3 regions of the Mesorhizobium sp. M7D.F.Ca.US.005.01.1.1 genome follow, and region 3 is predicted to be linked to each of the others. Evidence: predicted binding sites of a transcription regulator. Region 3 holds the regulator's gene; each other region holds the start of a gene.
What was found. The regulator HrcA, encoded in region 3, represses chaperone genes, less so after heat shock. The targets are predictions, from matches to a motif close to GTTAGCACTCNCNNNNNGNGAGTGCTAAC.
Positions count from the first base shown of each region.

Region 1: the regulator HrcA is predicted to act here: its motif matches at 2,527-2,555, upstream of groES (co-chaperone GroES).
Region 2: the regulator HrcA is predicted to act here: its motif matches at 1,966-1,994, upstream of EJ076_RS27155 (co-chaperone GroES).

Region 1 is NZ_CP034453.1:3,565,942-3,571,800, reverse strand. Features, by position in the region: gene EJ076_RS17100 (TetR/AcrR family transcriptional regulator) at 1-615, shown strand, start outside; gene EJ076_RS17095 (hypothetical protein) at 668-1,519, opposite strand; gene EJ076_RS17090 (class I SAM-dependent methyltransferase) at 1,590-2,384, shown strand; gene groES (co-chaperone GroES) at 2,617-2,913, shown strand; gene groL (chaperonin GroEL) at 2,975-4,630, shown strand; gene EJ076_RS17075 (TetR/AcrR family transcriptional regulator) at 4,715-5,323, opposite strand; gene EJ076_RS17070 (NAD(P)-dependent alcohol dehydrogenase) at 5,426-5,859, shown strand, end outside.
Region 2 is NZ_CP034453.1:5,577,423-5,583,281, reverse strand. Features, by position in the region: gene EJ076_RS27185 (sensor domain-containing diguanylate cyclase) at 1-409, shown strand, start outside; gene EJ076_RS27180 (hypothetical protein) at 531-779, shown strand; gene EJ076_RS27175 (hypothetical protein) at 785-976, shown strand; gene EJ076_RS27170 (DUF6500 family protein) at 1,029-1,250, shown strand; gene EJ076_RS27165 (DUF1488 domain-containing protein) at 1,282-1,548, opposite strand; gene EJ076_RS27160 (hypothetical protein) at 1,545-1,799, opposite strand; gene EJ076_RS27155 (co-chaperone GroES) at 2,049-2,378, shown strand; gene groL (chaperonin GroEL) at 2,479-4,110, shown strand; gene EJ076_RS35320 (hypothetical protein) at 4,300-4,458, shown strand; partial or broken gene EJ076_RS36170 (NUDIX domain-containing protein) at 4,600-4,827, opposite strand; gene EJ076_RS27140 (GAF domain-containing protein) at 5,002-5,499, shown strand; gene EJ076_RS27135 (YeiH family protein) at 5,565-5,859, opposite strand, start outside.
Region 3 is NZ_CP034453.1:952,718-958,576, reverse strand. Features, by position in the region: gene EJ076_RS04580 (low molecular weight protein tyrosine phosphatase family protein) at 1-118, opposite strand, end outside; gene hemW (radical SAM family heme chaperone HemW) at 123-1,286, opposite strand; gene rdgB (RdgB/HAM1 family non-canonical purine NTP pyrophosphatase) at 1,283-1,930, opposite strand; gene EJ076_RS04565 (VOC family protein) at 1,930-2,340, opposite strand; gene rph (ribonuclease PH) at 2,351-3,067, opposite strand; gene hrcA (heat-inducible transcriptional repressor HrcA) at 3,244-4,326, shown strand; gene EJ076_RS04550 (hypothetical protein) at 4,351-4,548, shown strand; gene EJ076_RS04545 (sorbosone dehydrogenase family protein) at 4,647-5,859, shown strand, end outside.

The sequences.
Region 1 (5,859 bases), 2.6 Mb from region 3:
AAGAGAATGGCGACCGAGCCCAGGCGCAGGCCCAAGCAGGAACGCAGCCGCGAGCGCATCGACGCGATCCTGTCGACGACCATGCGGCTGATCGGCGAGAAGGGTATCGACGCCGTGACCATGAAGGAGGTCGGCATGCTGGCGGGCGGGCCGATCGCCACCGTCTATCACTATTTTCCCAACAAATCGGCGATCCTGGCGATGCTCTATGAGCGGTTCTCCGAGGTCAGCCGCGCACGGTTGACGGCGATCATCGCCGATGTCCGCGAAGCGAAGGACGTGATCGTGGCCGCAGACCGGTTGCTTGACGACTATCTCAGCCGTGTCGCCGGCGATCCGGCCATCCAGGATCTGCAGAACGCCATCCAGGCCGACAAGGCGCTCAAGAACCTCGACATCGCCGAAACCCGACATCAGGCCAAGATGTTCTGCGACCATGTCATCGCCCTGCTGGAGCCCGAGAAGCGCGAGCAGTTCGAACGCATTGTCCTTCTGACCTTCCAGCTCGCCGGCGGCGTGGTGCGCCTGGCGCTTGCCGAGGGCGAAGCAGAAAGCCGCCGCACGATCGAAGATTACCGTTCGATCATCCACACGCAGCTGCGGCTGTTTTTGTAGCCTTGGTGATCATCGTCAAGCTGCCCGGGCGGCGTGAGCACCAGAACGCCCGCTATGCAACCTGGCGGATAAGGCTTTCGAAGCCGTCGGCGAGATTGGCATTGCCGGCAGCGAGAAACGCAGAAAGATTGCGGGCGCCACCGGGTGTCTTGTTGGCATCAAGCAGCACCGCCCTGCCCTCATGCATGACGAAATCGAACTTTCCGTAGTCAAAGCCAAGCTGGCGCCTCAGCGCGCGAAGCTCCTCGGGAACCGGAACCGGCTCATGACGGATCGTATCGTCGCCCTTGACGAGGCTCTGCGGCGAGACATGGCGGGTGCAGCGCTCGCGCTCGCCGCAGAATATCCAGAAGCGGGCTCCAAAGCCGTCCGACTCCGGCTCAGGAATGAATTTTTCGACGACGAGATCGCTGCGGTCGAAGACCGCCGGCGCAACATCCGAAAGGGATGCATAGACGCGATAACCCTCGATAAGCTTGACGCCGGGAAACGGCCTCGGCTTTCCGGCACGCAGCGATCGCCGGTTGAGCGCCTGCTCCCGCACCCCGAGATTGTTGAGATTACTCTTGACGATGACTGGCCCTTGCCAGTCGTCATCCTTGCCGATCAAGGCGCCACTGACGCGTCGTTTGGAGATGTCGGCAGCCCCGATGTTCAGGCAGAAGGGAAAAGCGCGTGCGTATTCGACATATTCGGGTGGCGTCACGGTCGCATCGACGTGCAGCACCGCGATGTCGGCCTCCGGCTTTGCCGACGTTCCGGCGATTATGCGGACGGAATGACCGCGTCGCTTCAGTTCCTTCAGCAGATCGAAAAGCATATAGGAACTGCCGCGGCGAAACAGCGGGCCGCGCCAGCGTTCGAACCTGTCGAACTCATGCGTAATAACCGCGATGCGTGTCATGCGTCCCCCGCTTGGTCTCATTAGCGTCCTCGATTATAGCTGCAAATACAATGCCGGCTTGGGGCTGTGGATGACCGACCATTGGAATGCCATTCGAGGGCACTGGCAGTTGCTCGGACCACCGTTGCGGCCGCCGGCTGAAGCGGTTGAGGCCTATGAGCGCGAGCTCAACCTTTCGAAGGCGCACGTCGTTCTGCTTGGCGTGACGCCGGAACTCGCCGGGCTCGGGACGACGATGACGGCCGTTGACGAATCTTCCGACATGATCGCCGGTATCTGGCCAGGCGACACCGCGTTGCGAAAGGCAATCAACGGCGACTGGCTCGACTTGCCGGTGTCGAACGCAAGCGTCGATGCGGTGATCGGCGACGGCTGCCTGTCGGCGCTCGGCCTTTCAACCGGGCGCCGGGCGCTGTTTGCGGCAATCGCTGGCGTACTGCGCACCGACGGCCGCGCGGGACTGCGTCTCTTTGCCGGTCCGGAAACACCGGAAGACCCGGCGGCGCTGCCGGCGTTTGCACTGTCGGGCGGTGTCTCGACCTTCCATGAACTCAAATGGCGCGTCGCCATGACCGCGACGGGCGATGCGCCCGACCATGCCATTCCGGTCAGGACGATCGCGGAAAGTTTCGATGCGTTGTTTCCTGACCGCGAAGAGCTTTCGGCTCGCACGGGCTGGGACCTGCCCACCATCGGCACCATCGATGTCTATCGGAACTCGCCGGCCATCTACAGCTTCGCGCCGGCGACGACACTGGTGAGCGAGGCGAAAGCGTTCTTTGGCGATGTCCGCATCGCTTTAACCGGGAGCTATGGGCTTGCCGAGCGATGCCCGCTGTTGGTGCTGCGGGCGCCAAGACACTGAAGACAGCAGGACGGCGTTTCAAGCCGGGGCGCGCGCAACCCAGGCTTTCTGAAATCGTGCGGCAGCATGAGAAAAATTTCGCGCGCATCACGGTCTTCGCGCACCTTGACTCTCAAAGGTCGGCGGCCTATTTCAGCGCCACGTTAGCACTCTCCATTGGTGAGTGCTAACCATAGGTCCGGCGCCGCCGGACGGAGGAACTGTTCTCACCGTTCTCATCGAGGAAGAAAAAATGGCAAAGTCGAAGTTCCGCCCGCTTCATGACCGCGTGGTCGTTCGCCGGGTCGAATCCGAATCCAAGACCGCCGGCGGGATCATCATCCCGGATACGGCAAAGGAAAAGCCGCAGGAAGGCGAGATCATCGCTGTCGGCTCCGGCGCTCGCGACGAAGCTGGCAAGCTGGTCCCGCTGGACGTCAAGGCTGGCGACCGCATCCTGTTCGGCAAGTGGTCGGGCACCGAAGTCAAGCTCAATGGCGAAGACCTTCTGATCATGAAGGAATCCGACATCATGGGCATCATCGGCTGATTATCGGCCTCACCGTCAACTGAATCCCGGGCTTACCCCAAGCCCTTGCCAGGAGCTAAAAATGGCTGCCAAAGACGTAAAATTCTCCCGTGATGCCCGCGAGCGCATGCTGCGCGGCGTCAACATCCTCGCCGACGCGGTGAAGGTCACGCTCGGCCCCAAGGGCCGCAACGTCGTCATCGACAAGTCGTTCGGCGCCCCGCGCATCACCAAGGACGGCGTCACCGTCGCCAAGGAAATCGAGCTTGAGGACAAGTTCGAGAACATGGGCGCGCAGATGGTCCGCGAAGTTGCTTCGAAGACCAACGACATCGCCGGCGACGGCACCACGACCGCAACCGTTCTGGCACAGTCGATCGTCCAGGAAGGCCACAAGGCCGTTGCCGCCGGCATGAACCCGATGGACCTGAAGCGCGGCATCGATCTGGCCGTGACCGAAGTCGTCGCGGCGCTCGGCAAGGCTGCCAAGAAGATCAAGACCTCCGAGGAAGTTGCCCAGGTCGGCACGATCTCGGCCAATGGCGACGAGTCGGTCGGCAAGATGATCGCGGAAGCGATGCAGAAGGTCGGCAACGAAGGCGTCATCACGGTTGAAGAAGCCAAGACCGCCGAGACCGAACTCGAAGTCGTCGAAGGCATGCAGTTCGACCGCGGCTACCTGTCGCCCTACTTCGTCACCAACGCCGACAAGATGGTTGCCGAGCTCGAGGACGTCTACATCCTCCTGCACGAGAAGAAGCTCTCCAACCTCCAGGCCATGCTGCCGGTTCTCGAAGCCGTCGTGCAGACCTCGAAGCCGCTGCTCATCATCTCGGAAGACGTCGAAGGCGAGGCTCTGGCCACGCTGGTCGTCAACAAGCTGCGTGGTGGCCTGAAGATCGCCGCCGTCAAGGCGCCGGGCTTCGGTGATCGCCGCAAGGCCATGCTGGAAGACATCGCCATCCTCACCGGTGGCCAGGTCATCTCGGAAGACCTCGGCATCAAGCTCGAGAACGTCGGCCTCAACATGCTCGGCCGCGCCAAGAAGGTGTCGATCTCCAAGGAGAACACCACCATCGTCGACGGCGCCGGCAAGAAGGCCGAGATCCAGGGCCGCGTTGCCCAGATCAAGCAGCAGATCGAAGAGACCACCTCGGACTACGACAAGGAGAAGCTGCAGGAACGTCTCGCGAAGCTCGCGGGCGGCGTTGCGGTGATCCGCGTCGGCGGTGCGACGGAAGTCGAAGTCAAGGAAAAGAAGGACCGCGTCGATGACGCCCTCAACGCGACCCGCGCGGCCGTCGAAGAAGGCATCGTTGCAGGCGGCGGCGTCGCGCTGCTGCGCGCTTCGGCCAACATCAAGGCCACCGGCGCCAATGCCGACCAGGCCGCTGGCATCAACATCGTTCGTCGTGCGCTGCAGGCTCCGGCCCGCCAGATTGCGGCCAACGCCGGTGCGGAAGCATCGATCGTTGCCGGCAAGATCCTTGAGAACAAGGGCGCGACCTTCGGCTACAACGCCCAGACCGGCGAATATGGCGACATGATCGCCATGGGTATCGTCGATCCGGTCAAGGTCGTTCGCACGGCTCTCCAGGACGCGGCCTCGGTCGCCGGCCTGCTCGTCACCACCGAAGCCATGATCGCGGAGGCTCCGAAGAAGGAGTCGGCTGGCGGCGGCATGCCTGGCGGCATGGGCGGCGGCGGCATGGGCGGCATGGGCGGCATGGATTTCTAATCCAGCCAATCTGGCTAAGCTTACTGAAAGGGCGGCAGCGATGCCGCCCTTTTTATTTTGCGCAGCGGTCGTTGTGGACGTCTCTCAGACGGCGGCATCCGCGCGTTGCTTTACCTCGCCGGCAAGCACGGCCGCTTCGATCAGCGCCGCCACCTCGTCGGCCACGGCCTGTAGCGGGGCGCGGTCGCGGGTGGCGCGGGCGATCACCATCAGCCCTTCCAGCGACGATTCGACCAGCAGCGCCAATGCATGCGCGCGGCGCTCGGGCACCCCTGCCCTGACGAAGGCGTCCCGCAGCAGGCCTATCCACTGTTCGAAGGCCGAGCGGCACAACTCCGCCAGTTCCGGCACGTCGGTCGGCGAATCCAGCACGACAGGCGCGATCGGACAGCCGAGCGAAAACTGGTTGTCCTCCAGCATGCGCCCGACCGACTGGTAGATATGATGGACGGCCACCGCCGGATCCTTTTCGGCAGCCAGCGCTTCGCCCAGCCTCTCCGTCACGTCGGCAACGCTGCCGCGCGTCACCTCGATGACCAGCTGGTCCTTGCCGCCGGGGAAATGGAAATAGAGCGAGCCCCGCGGTGCGCCGCTGGCGCTCAATATGTCGTTGAGCGAAGTGCCGTGATAGCCGCGCTGCCTAAGCAGCAGCCCAGTCGTCTCGAGTATGCGGGTGCGGGTGTCGTTGGCCATGTCAACCTCTGTCAGCAGGAATCACTATAGGCCTTGCATCGAATATGACAATCGGTCTACATAATATATAGATCAGTCTACATATTTCTGAGGAGAATCGACATGCGCAGCTACCGTCTCGAAGGGCTCGGCGGGACCGAATGCCTGGTGATGCGCGACGAGGGGCAGCCGGAGCCGAAACCGCATGAGATCGTGGTGCGCGTTCGCGCCACCTCGCTCAACCGGCGCGACACGATGATCCTCAACGGCACCTATCCGCTGCCGCCGCGCCAAGGCGTCGTTCCGCTGAGCGATGGGGCCGGTGACATTGTCGCCATCGGCGATGCCGTCACTCGCTTTGCCGTCGGCAACCGTGTCACCGGCAGCTATTTTGCCCGCTGGATCGACGGCGGCATCCATGCCGGACTCATCGACCAACTCGGCTGCACGCTGGACGGCATGCTGGCCGAATACGCGATCCTCGACGAACAATGGGCGGTGCGGCTGCCCGATCATCTCGACTGGCATGAGGCGGCAACGCTGACCTGCGCTGGCTT
Region 2 (5,859 bases), 2.5 Mb from region 3:
CGACCTCGACGGCTTCAAGGCCGTCAACGATACGTTCGGCCATGTCGTCGGCGACGAATGCCTGAAGGAAGCGGCAAAGCGGCTTGCCGCCGGCTGCGGCGAGGCCGATTTGGTGGCCCGCGTCGGCGGCGACGAGTTCGCGGTGCTGGTTGGGCCGCATCTCGATCGTGGCGCGGTCTCGGGTCTGGCGCGCCGCATCATCGAGGCGATGGGCAAGCCGGTCGCCGCCTGTGGCCAGTCGCTCGGGCTCGGCGCCTCGGTCGGCATCGCCTTCGCTGAAGCGGGCGCGCACTGCGATCTGTTCGCGCAGGCCGACACCGCGCTCTATGCCGCCAAGGCGGCAGGGCGCAACACGTTCCGCATCTTCAAGGCGCAAGCCGGCGTGAGAGGCCGCAGCGCCGCGGCGTGAGATCTGGCGGCTGTTTGTTCTACAGCCCTCGCCGACCTGGCCCGCACATCTTCCACAGTCGGTGGCGCCCATTTGCATTTGGCATGCAGGGCGCTCGCGAAAAGAGTGCTATGGAAGGGACATGAGCGTCCTTGCTCCGCTCTTCCCGACATTCGAGGTCATTTTCGTGCGTGAACCGTCGCTGCTGCCCGTCTTTGGAAAACTTGGCCTCAAGGCGCCTGTCGCCCTGGTGGCGCCGGCGTCGTCGGCGGGTGTCGTGTCGCGCCTGCGGGAGCTGGTGGCCGCGCATGGCGGCATGATGCTGAAGCTGTCGGTCATCGCCTGGACGGTGCTGATCCTGGGCGCCGTGTTTTTCATGATGCAGGGCTGACCGGCATGGCCAACCGCTACACGCTGCGCATGCAGATCCCCCAGAGCTGGAGCATCATCGACGTCTTCACCGGCCAGCCTGCCGTGGTCCGGCAAAAGGTGATGGTCGGGATGGGTCCGCGTGAGGCCGAGGACATGGTCGTGCAGATGAATGTCCGCGACGTCAAACGCCGCGAGCGGGCCGAGCGCAAGGCCTGATCCGTACCGGCCGCCGGCAGAAGCCTGCCGCACCGCAAATCAAGGGATTCCCGTGAGAGCCAGCCTGAAGCAGAAGATACTGGAGGTCTGCGACCGCAAGATCTCCGAGAAGGGGGCCGGCGTCGGCGTGTCGTTCTACGCGTTTTTCGCCAACAGGAACGACGACCCCGAACTCCTGATGGAAGCCGCCGAATGGTGGATCAGAACGCACCGCCTCGACCATTTTGAAAAGGCTGCGAAGATACGCGCGATGGTCGAGGAGATGGATCTTTAATCTTTGTTTTGAGCGACATGCATTGGGCTGATCAGCCGAAATCGGCTGCCGTCAGCACATACATGCTCTTGTGGGTGCGGTCGTAGGCCTTTGCCGCCACTTCGCGGATGGCGCTGCTCTCGGTGTCGAATGTCTGGAGGTAGCCGGCTTCATCGGCCGCGGTTCCCGGCCGCATCTTGGCCATGGCGTCGGCTGCGACGGAGAACGAGATCTGGAACATGCCGTCATGGCCGACGAAACGGATGCGCTTGCCGGCTTCGTCATAGCTGCGGCTGCGGTTGGGGAAGGTGAGGCTCATGTCTTGACCTCCGTGGCGGCGGCCTTCTTGGTCACCCGCTTCTTCTTCGGCGTCGGGTTCAGGGCTTCAGCGACGCGGTCGGCCTCTTCCTTGGCCAGCCGCAGCTCCCTCAGCCTTGCCGTCTTGATCTCCCGGGCCCTTGCCTCGGACATGTATTCGGCGGTTGCCTTGTTTTTCTCCGCCGTCTTTTTCTGCTTGTCGACAAAGCGGGCTTCAGCTTTTTCCATGATCGTCTGATTGCCTTCGGCCATCGAAGAAATCTCCCTTGTGCCTGAAATCGTGAAAGTGAACTTGTCCGATAAATAGGCACTCGATCGGCAAAATTCAATCTTTTGAATTATTTGACACTCTGCGGATAGCACGAAACGGCTGGCCGAAATAATACTTTTGAATATTTAATCTGGCCCGCGAATAATTTTTGGCACTCCTATCTATCGAGTGCCAACGCGTCTATAAAGGACGGGCGTGGCCGCCTGTGCCGGCCCCAGAAAGAAGTTCCCATGAAATTTCGGCCACTCCACGACCGCGTCGTCATTCGTCGCGCTGAAGGCGATATCAAATCCAAGGGCGGCATCATCATTCCCGACAATGCCAAGGAAAAGCCGCAGGAAGGCGAAGTCATCGCCGTCGGCCCGGGTGCACGCGACGAAAACGGCGCGCTGATTGCACTCGACGTCAAGGCCGGTGACTTCATCCTGTTCGGCAAATGGTCGGGCACCGAGGTCAAGATCGACGGCGAGGACCTTCTGATCATGAAGGAAGCCGACATCATGGGCGTTATCGACAAAACCGGCGTCGAGAAGACCGTGCCTGCCAAGAAGGCCGCCTGATTGGAGCGCTGCGTGTCCTTCGGGATGCGCAAGGGACACTCCGGGCTTTGATCATGGAGGGCAGGGCTCTGCCTTCCTCAACCGAACTGGATAAAAAATCATGTCTGCCAAGGAAATCAAATTCTCCACCGATGCGCGCGACCGCATGCTGCGCGGCGTCGAGATCCTCACCAATGCGGTGAAGGTCACGCTCGGCCCCAAGGGCCGCAACGTCATCATCGACAAGGCCTATGGCGCGCCGCGCATCACCAAGGACGGCGTCACCGTCGCCAAGGAAATCGAGCTTGCCGACAAGTTTGAGAACATGGGCGCGCAGATGGTACGCGAAGTCGCCTCGAAGACCAACGACCTGGCCGGCGACGGCACCACCACCGCAACCGTGCTGGCCGCTTCGATCCTGCGCGAAGGCGCCAAGCTGGTCGCCGCCGGCATGAACCCGATGGACCTCAAGCGCGGCATCGACCAGGCGGTTTCCGCCGTGGTCAAGGAAATCCAGGCGCGCGCCAAGAAGGTCAAGTCATCGGCCGAGATCGCACAGGTCGGCACCATCGCCGCCAATGGCGATGCCAGCGTCGGCGAGATGATCGCCAAGGCGATGGACAAGGTCGGCAATGACGGCGTCATCACCGTCGAGGAAGCCAAGACCGCCGAGACCGAGCTCGACGTCGTCGAAGGCATGCAGTTCGACCGCGGCTATCTCAGCCCCTATTTCGTCACCAATGCCGACAAGATGCGCGTCGAGCTGGAAGAGCCCTACATCCTCATCCACGAGAAGAAGCTCGGCAATCTGCAGGCAATGCTGCCGATCCTCGAGGCGGTGGTGCAGAGCGGCAGGCCGCTGCTGATCATCTCCGAGGATGTCGAGGGCGAGGCTCTGGCGACGCTGGTCGTCAACAAGCTGCGCGGCGGCCTCAAGGTCGCGGCCGTCAAGGCGCCGGGCTTCGGTGACCGTCGCAAGGCGATGCTGGAAGACATCGCGGTGCTGACATCAGGCCAGATGATCTCCGAGGACCTCGGCATCAAGCTCGAAAACGTCACCATCGAGATGCTGGGCCGCGCCAAGCGTGTGCTGATCGAGAAGGACACCACCACGATCATCGACGGCGCCGGCACCAAGGCGACGATCCAGGCGCGCGTCGCCCAAATCAAGGGCCAGATCGAGGAGACGACCTCCGACTACGACAAGGAAAAGCTGCAGGAGCGGCTGGCCAAGCTCTCCGGCGGCGTTGCCGTCATCCGCGTCGGCGGCGTCACAGAGTCGGAAGTCAAGGAAAAGAAGGACCGCATCGACGACGCGCTGAACGCAACGCGCGCGGCGGTTGAAGAAGGCATCGTGCCCGGCGGCGGCGTGGCTCTGCTGCGTGCCCGCTCGGTGCTTGGCGGCCTGACCGGCGCCAATGCCGATGTCACGGCCGGCATCACGATCGTGCTTAGGGCGCTCGAAGCGCCGATCCGCCAGATCGCCGAGAATTCCGGCGTCGAAGGCTCGATCGTCGTCGGCAAGCTCACCGACAGCAAGGACCACAATCAGGGCTTCGACGCCCAGAACGAGACCTATGTCGACATGATCAAGGCGGGCATCGTCGATCCGGCGAAAGTGGTGCGCACCGCACTGCAGGATGCCGGCTCGATCGCGGCCCTGCTGATCACCGCCGAAGCGATGATCACCGACATTCCGGCCAAGGATGCAGCACCGGCAGGTGGTGGCGGCGGCGGCATGGGCGGCTACTGATCCTGATTCAGGTGAGGCCGGCCTGCAAACGCCGGTTTCCGTACCCAAAAGTACGCTCCGCTCCGGTTTTCGGAAACCACCGTTTTCGGCTCGGCCTGACCTGAATCTTCTACGCCGGTTCCAAGAGCCGGGACTACCGCCGGGGGATTTTCTCCCGGCGTGCAGGCCTCTAGCCCAGGAGACGGATCCATGATCACGTTCGTGCGGAAGCCAGAGACGGTCGTCACGACCGAAAAAACCGAGGAAAGCCGCTTCGACCGTATCCGCAGGATTGCCGCCGACAAGCACAAGAAATCCGACTCCGACACGGCAACGCCAGCGAAGAGCGAACCCAAACGCCCGATGTGAGCGCTGCGGCTCGTACGCCACTACTTTCCGCTCAACCCTCAGCACCACGTCGCGTGTCAGCGGCGCGAGTTCGATGCCGTCGGTCGCTTGCGGGTCCAGCCAGATCATCTCCTCGATTTCGGCGGCCGGCATCGGCTGGCTCTCGATCGGCTGTGCGGCAAAAGTGAGCGCGAACAATTCCGCTTCGACCGTGTAATCCGGCTCATTGGCCGCCTTAGCCGAAAACAGGCCGAGCCGGGCGGCGATGCCGGGGTCGATCACCAATCCGAGTTCCTCGCGCAATTCGCGCACCAGGGCATCGACCGGTTCCTCGTCCGGCTCGATCTTGCCGCCGGGTTGCATGAAGGCGTTGGTATCGCGCTTGCGCACCAGCAGCAATTTGCCCGACGCATCCGTGATCACAGCTGCGGCAATCCTGATCTTGCGGCTTTCGGAGGGGATGGAATTCACGCTAGTATCATCTGTGGTCGTTTGGTGCGGAGCTTGCCAGATTTTGGCAGGCGACCGAGACGAAACCGCGATTCTCGATAGGGAGACAAGTTCATGTTTGCGGCCAAGGCCATCGACACGTCGGACAAGGCCGCGTTCTACCGTGACCTCGCCACCCAGCTTAAGGCGCTGCTCGAGGGCGAGCGCGATTCGATCGCCAACGCCGCCAACACCGCAGCGTTGATCTTCCAGATGGTACCGGACCTCAACTGGGCCGGTTTCTATTTCCTGCAGTCGGACGAGGAAATGGTGCTCGGACCGTTCCAAGGCAAGCCGGCCTGCGTGCGCATCGCCGTCGGCAAGGGCGTGTGCGGAACCGCGGTCGAGCTCGGCACCTCGATGCTGATCAAGGACGTACATGATTTTCCCGGCCACATCGCCTGCGACGCCGATTCGCGCTCGGAACTGGTGGTGCTGCTCGAGGACGATGACGGCGTCTTCGGCGTGCTCGATCTCGACAGCCCGCTGCCCGCCCGCTTCGACAAGGCCGACCAGGCCGGCATCGAGACGCTGGCGGCGATCTATGCCGCGGCGAGTTCCTTCGAGGATTAGGGCATATTGATATTCAGGTGAGGCCGGCCTGACCTGAATCTCAACATGCCCTGGCCCGGTCTAGACTAGACGAACTTGACCAGCATCAGGCTGAAGCAGCCGATGAACAGGAAGGCCGAGAAGGCGAGCGCCAGCGGGCGCAGGCCGCGGGAGCGCAGCTGCGAGATGTCGGCCTGCAGACCCATGGCGGCGAGCCCCATGGTCAGCATGATGGTGGTGGCAAGCGCCATTGCCGATTTGACTTCGGCCGGCACCCCGACCAGGCTGTTCAGCACGACGACGGCGACAAAGGCGGCGACGAACCACGGCATGGGAGGCCGCGCGGCTGTCTGATCGCCGCTCTTGCGGCGCGCCATCAGG
Region 3 (5,859 bases):
CGGCATCATGGTTTGTTCCGGCCGATGCGACCTCGATGTCGCGGCGGGTTGAAAACACCTGCTCGGCGGTCGGGCTGCGCAAACGGTTCTGGCTGCAGACGAAGAGGACGGTTTTCAAGGGGTTAGCGCGCCAGATCGGCCACCACGGCGTCGAGCACGATCATGCCGGCCGGCGTCGCGCGGAGCCGGGCATTGCCGATCGGTGCCACCAGACCCTCGCCCTGCAGCATCGACAGCCGTGCGCTCGACAGGCCGCGTCCTGAGAACGCCTCGTAGCGGGAGAGGTCGATGCCCTCGGCCAGCCGCAGGCCCATCAGCAGGAATTCGTCGGCCTCTTCCGAACGCGTCAGGATCTCACCGCCGGTGACGCCATGGCCCTTGGCCTCGACCAGATTGGCCCAGGTTTCCGGCATCCGCTCGGCGATCGTGACCGTGCGGCGGCCATTCTCGACGAAACGGCCATGCGCGCCCGGCCCGACCCCGACATATTCGCCATAGCGCCAGTAGGTCAGGTTGTGCCGGCTTTCGGCGCCCGGCCTGGCGTGGTTGGAAATCTCATAGGCCGGCAGGCCATGCGCCGATGTGATCTCCTGCGTCAGCGCATAGAGATCGGCGGCGTGGTCGTTGTCGGGGATGATGAATTTCTTCGCCGCATGCAGAGCGTGGAAGGGCGTGCCTTCCTCGATGGTCAGCTGGTAGAGCGACAGGTGGTCAGCGGCATGGCCGATCGCCTGTTCGAGCTCCGATGCCCAAGCCTCCGGCGTCTGGCCGGGCCGGGCATAGATCAGATCGAAGGACAGCCGCGGAAAGATTTCTCGCGCCAGGCCGATGGCGTGCAGGGCCTCTTCAACGTTGTGCAGCCGGCCGAGGAAGCGCAGATCCTTGTCGTTCAGCGCCTGCACGCCGAGCGAGACGCGATTGACGCCGGCTGCCCGGTAGCCGCGAAAGCGTTCGGCCTCGACCGAGGACGGATTGGCCTCGAGCGTCACTTCGATGCCATCGGGCACCGTCCAGTTCTTCGCCACCGCGTCCAGAACCCTGGCCACCGTTTCCGGCTTCATCAGCGACGGCGTGCCGCCGCCGAGAAAAATGCTGGTCACCTCGCGCGGCCCGGTGCGCTCGCGCATCGTCGCCAACTCGGCCTCGAAGGCACTGGCGAAGCGGTCCTGGTCGACTGGCTGGTGGCGGACATGGCTGTTGAAGTCGCAATAGGGGCATTTGGCTGCGCAGAACGGCCAATGGACATAGACGCCGAAGCCGGGCGTCCGGTCGAGCAGCATGCTCATGCCGAGCCCAATCTCGCTTTGGCGAATTTCTGGAAAGCGCGGGCGCGGTGCGACAGCGCCGTCGGCTGGCCGGGCTTCCAGCCGTGTTTTTCCTCAGCGCTCATCTCGCCGAAGGTTTTTTCGAAGCCATCGGGCAGGAACACCGGATCATAGCCGAAGCCGAGCTCGCCGCGTGGCGGCCAGACCAGCGTGCCTTCGGCCTCGCCGCGATAGTATTCCGCCTCGCCGTCGGGGAACGCCAGGCAGATGACGGCGACGAAGCGGCCTTTGCGCTGTTGTGGCAAGGCCGCGCCGACTTCCTGCAACGCCACTTCGGTGCGTTGCATGGCCATGCCGAAATCGCGCGAGCCGTCGGGGGTTTCGGCCCAGTTGGCGGTGTAGACGCCGGGCGCGCCGTCGAGCGCGTCGACGCACAGGCCGGAATCGTCCGACAGCGCCGGCAGGCCGGTCGCCTGGGCTGCGGCGAGCGCCTTGATGTAGGCGTTCTCCTCGAAGGTGGTGCCGGTCTCATCCGGCTCCGGCAGGCCATACTCCTTGGCCGACTTGGCTTCGAAGCCGAACGGCCCCATCAGGTCGGCGAATTCGCGCAGCTTGCCGGCATTGTGGCTGGCGACAACGATCTTCTTGCCATCAAGAGAATGCATCAAAGGCCCCAGATTCGTGGCTCGGCAAATTCGATCGAATTGCCCGAGGGGTCGCGTATATAGATCGAATGGCCGCCTTGCGGCCACTCGAATTCGCTTTCAATGGCGATCTTCTTCACCTCCAGATGCGCTTTCCAGCGCACGATTTCGTCGGCGGTCGCCGCAAAGCACAGATGACCCTCGCCGACAGCGCCGTGCGGCGGGACCGGCAGCCTGGCGTCGGGGACCGGCGGCACCTTCGTCGCCTCGGCATTGAAGACGAGCAGCACGCCCGGTCCGCAGCGGAAGAAGAGGTGCCTGCCGTCGACCCTGCCGAGCAGGTCGAGCCCGAGGATGCCGACATAGAATTCTTCCGCCGCCGCCAGATCGGTGACGTAGAGGGCCGATTCCAGGATAGCGGAGGGGGTCACCAGAAAACCGTCAAGCCACTGCCATCTGCTGCAGGCTGACCAGACGCTGGATGCCTTTCTTGGCCAGGCCCATCAATTCCGCGAACTGATCTTCGGAGAAAGGCTCGCCCTCGGCGGTGCCCTGGATCTCGACGATGCCACCCTTGCCGGTCATGACGAAATTGGCGTCGGTGCCGGCCGAGGAATCCTCGATATAGTCGAGGTCGATGACCGGCTGGCCATCATGGATGCCGCAGGAGATCGCCGCGACATGGTCCTTCAGCACCTTGGCGACACTGGCCATCTGGCGCGCTTCCATCCAGCGCAGGCAGTCATACAGCGCCACCCAGCCGCCGGTGATCGAGGCGGTGCGGGTGCCGCCATCGGCCTGGATGACGTCGCAGTCGACGGTGATCTGCTGCTCGCCCAGCGCCTGCAGGTCGACCACGGCGCGCAAGGAGCGGCCGATCAGCCGCTGGATTTCCAGCGTGCGGCCGCCCTGCTTGCCGGCAGAAGCCTCGCGGCGCATGCGCTCGCCGGTCGAGCGCGGCAGCATGCCATATTCCGCCGTCACCCAGCCTTTGCCGGAATTGCGCATCCAGCCCGGCACTTTTTCCTCGAGGCTGGCCGTGCACAGGACATGCGTGTCGCCGAACTTCACCAGGCATGAGCCTTCGGCATGCTTGGAGACGCCGCGCTCGAAGGAGATGGCGCGCATTTCGTCGAATTGGCGTTTGGAGGGGCGCATTCTGGCTGCTTTCTTGTCATTTTTCGGAATCTTGGCCGGCTTGTAACCACATGGGACGCGTGGCGCAAAGGAAAATGGCCTGACGATCCGACACAGACACCGGGCGATCTCACAAAGACACCGGGTTGCGCGGGCCGCGGCGAAGTCTATATCTTGGGCCGGAGGTTTTTGGCCGTATGACCAAGGCAGTCGATCCGAGTTCGCAGTCGCCCGCGCTTCAGTCGCTCGACATGCGTTCCCGCGACATCTTCCGACGCATTGTCGATTCCTACCTCAGGGACGGTGAACCCGTGGGCTCGCGCAGCCTGTCGCGCATCCTGCCCTCCTCGCTGTCGCCGGCGACCATCCGCAACGTGATGAGCGACCTCGAGCATCTCGGCCTGATCTACGCGCCGCACATCTCGGCCGGCCGGCTGCCGACGCAGGCCGGCCTGCGTTTCTTCGTCGACGCCTTCATGGAGCTTGGCGACCTTTCCGACGAGGAGCGCCGCGCCATCGAGGCACAGGTGCGGGCGTCGGGCTCCGGCGCGACGCTGGAGCACATGCTGACCGAGGCCAGCCAGATGTTGTCGGGCATGTCGCGCGGCGCCGGCCTGGTGCTGGCCGCCAAGAACGAGGTGGCGCTGAAGCACATCGAATTCATCCAGCTTGAGCCGACCAAGGCATTGGCGGTGCTGGTGTCGCAGAACGGCGACGTCGAAAACCGCGTCGTCGAACTGCCCGTCGGCATCACCGTCTCGCAATTGCACGAGGCCTCGAATTTCCTCAACGCCCATATCCGCGGCCGCACGCTGGCCGAGGCGCGGATCGAGATCGCCCGCATCAAGGAAGAGACCAGGGCTGCACTCGATACGCTGTCGCAGGACCTGGTCGAGAAGGGGCTGGCGGTGTGGGCCGGCGCCGACAGCGGCCTGCCGGCGCGACTCATCGTGCGCGGCCGCGCCAATCTGCTGGAAAACGTCACTGCCCAGGCCGACATCGAATTGTTGCGGCATCTGTTCGAGGACATGGAGACGCAGGACGGGCTGATCCAGCTGCTCGACCTCGCCGAGCAGGGCTCGGGCGTGCGCATCTTCATCGGCTCGGAAAACAAGCTGTTTTCGCTGTCGGGCTCGTCGCTGGTGGTAGCCCCCTATCGCGACAAGGACGCCCGCGTCGTCGGCGCGCTCGGCGTCATCGGTCCAACCCGGCTGAATTACGCGCGCATCGTGCCGATGGTGGATTACACCGCGCAGCTGATATCCCGCATGCTCCGTTGAGCTGATCTAACCGAGGAGACGACGATGGCGCTGGAAGAACTCAAGGCCCGGATCAGCCTGTTGCTGGAGGAAATGGTCAACCAGCCGGAAGACCAGCACGAAATCCAGGAACAGTTGCGCGAAAAGCTGCGGGAAATGCGCGCCATGGGCCTGCCGCTGCCGGCCGACCTCGTCGAGCTGGAAAAACGCCTCGACGACGATTTCTACGCTGCCGGAACCTGAATCCGGAGATCGGGGCCTTCCTCCAACGCATCGTGTGCCGCGGAACGATCGGCGAAGCCGCCCGTTGCTGTCTTCACGGCCAAGTGTTGGAGGGCAGGATGATCCGTTTCGCCGGGCTGGCTATCTCCGCTACCCTGTTTGTCACCACCACGGCATTCGCGCAGCAGGCAGACGAGCCCGTGTTGAAAGGCGCGGCCGCTTTCGGCGACTGGCGCGCCGACCGGCCGGGGGTGCGCCGCCTGATCAGGCCGAACGATCTGCCGAAGCCCTACGCCACCAAATCCGCCTCGAACAGCGCCGGCCTCGCCGAAAGGCCGGCGGGCGCCAAGCCCAAGCTGCCGCAGGGCTTTTCGGCCGAGCTGATCGCGTCAGGCATCGACAATCCGCGCGTCGTGCGCGTGGCGCCGAATGGCGACCTGTTCGTCGCCGACAGCGAGGCCAACCAGGTCCGCGTCTATCGCCTGGCCGAGGGCAGCGCAAAGCCGGCGCAGGACGGCATCTTTGCCGGCAACCTCAACCAGCCCTATGGCATCGCCTTCTATCCGCCGGGCAATGATCCGCAATGGGTCTATGTCGCCAACAGCGACAGCGTCGTGCGCTTTGCCTATCGCAAGGGCGACCTGAAGGCATCAGGCGATCCGGAAACCATCATCGACAACATCCCTGCCAATCATCACTGGACGCGCGACATCGCTTTTTCGCCGGACGGCAAGACGCTTTATCTGTCGGTCGGCTCGGGATCGAATGTCGCCGAGGATATGGGCAAGGAACCGGAGGGCGGACTCGACGCCTGGGCGAAGTCGAAGCCGCTCGGCGCCACATGGGGCTCTGAAGACGGCCGCGCCGACGTGCTGGCCTTCGATCCGGACGGCAAGAACGGACGCATCGTCGCCACCGGCCTGCGCAACTGTTCGGGCATGACCATGCAGCCGGCGACCGGCGCGCTGTGGTGTGTCGTCAATGAGCGCGATGGGCTCGGCGACAATGTGCCGTCCGAATATGCAACAGTGGTCAAGGACGGCGCCTTCTATGGCTGGCCCTGGTACTATATCGGCAACAACGAGGATCCGCGCCGCAAGGGCGAGCGCCCCGACCTTGCCGGCAAGGCTGATATTCCCGATGTACTGATGCAGGCGCATTCGGCGCCGCTCAACATCGCCTTCTACGACGGGAAGACCTTTCCGGCCGAATACCAAGGCGACGCCTTCGTCGCTCTGCATGGTTCATGGAACCGCGGCAACAGGACCGGCTACAAGGTGGTGAGATTGCTGTTCAAGGATGGCAAGCCGACCGGCGAGTATGAGGATTTTA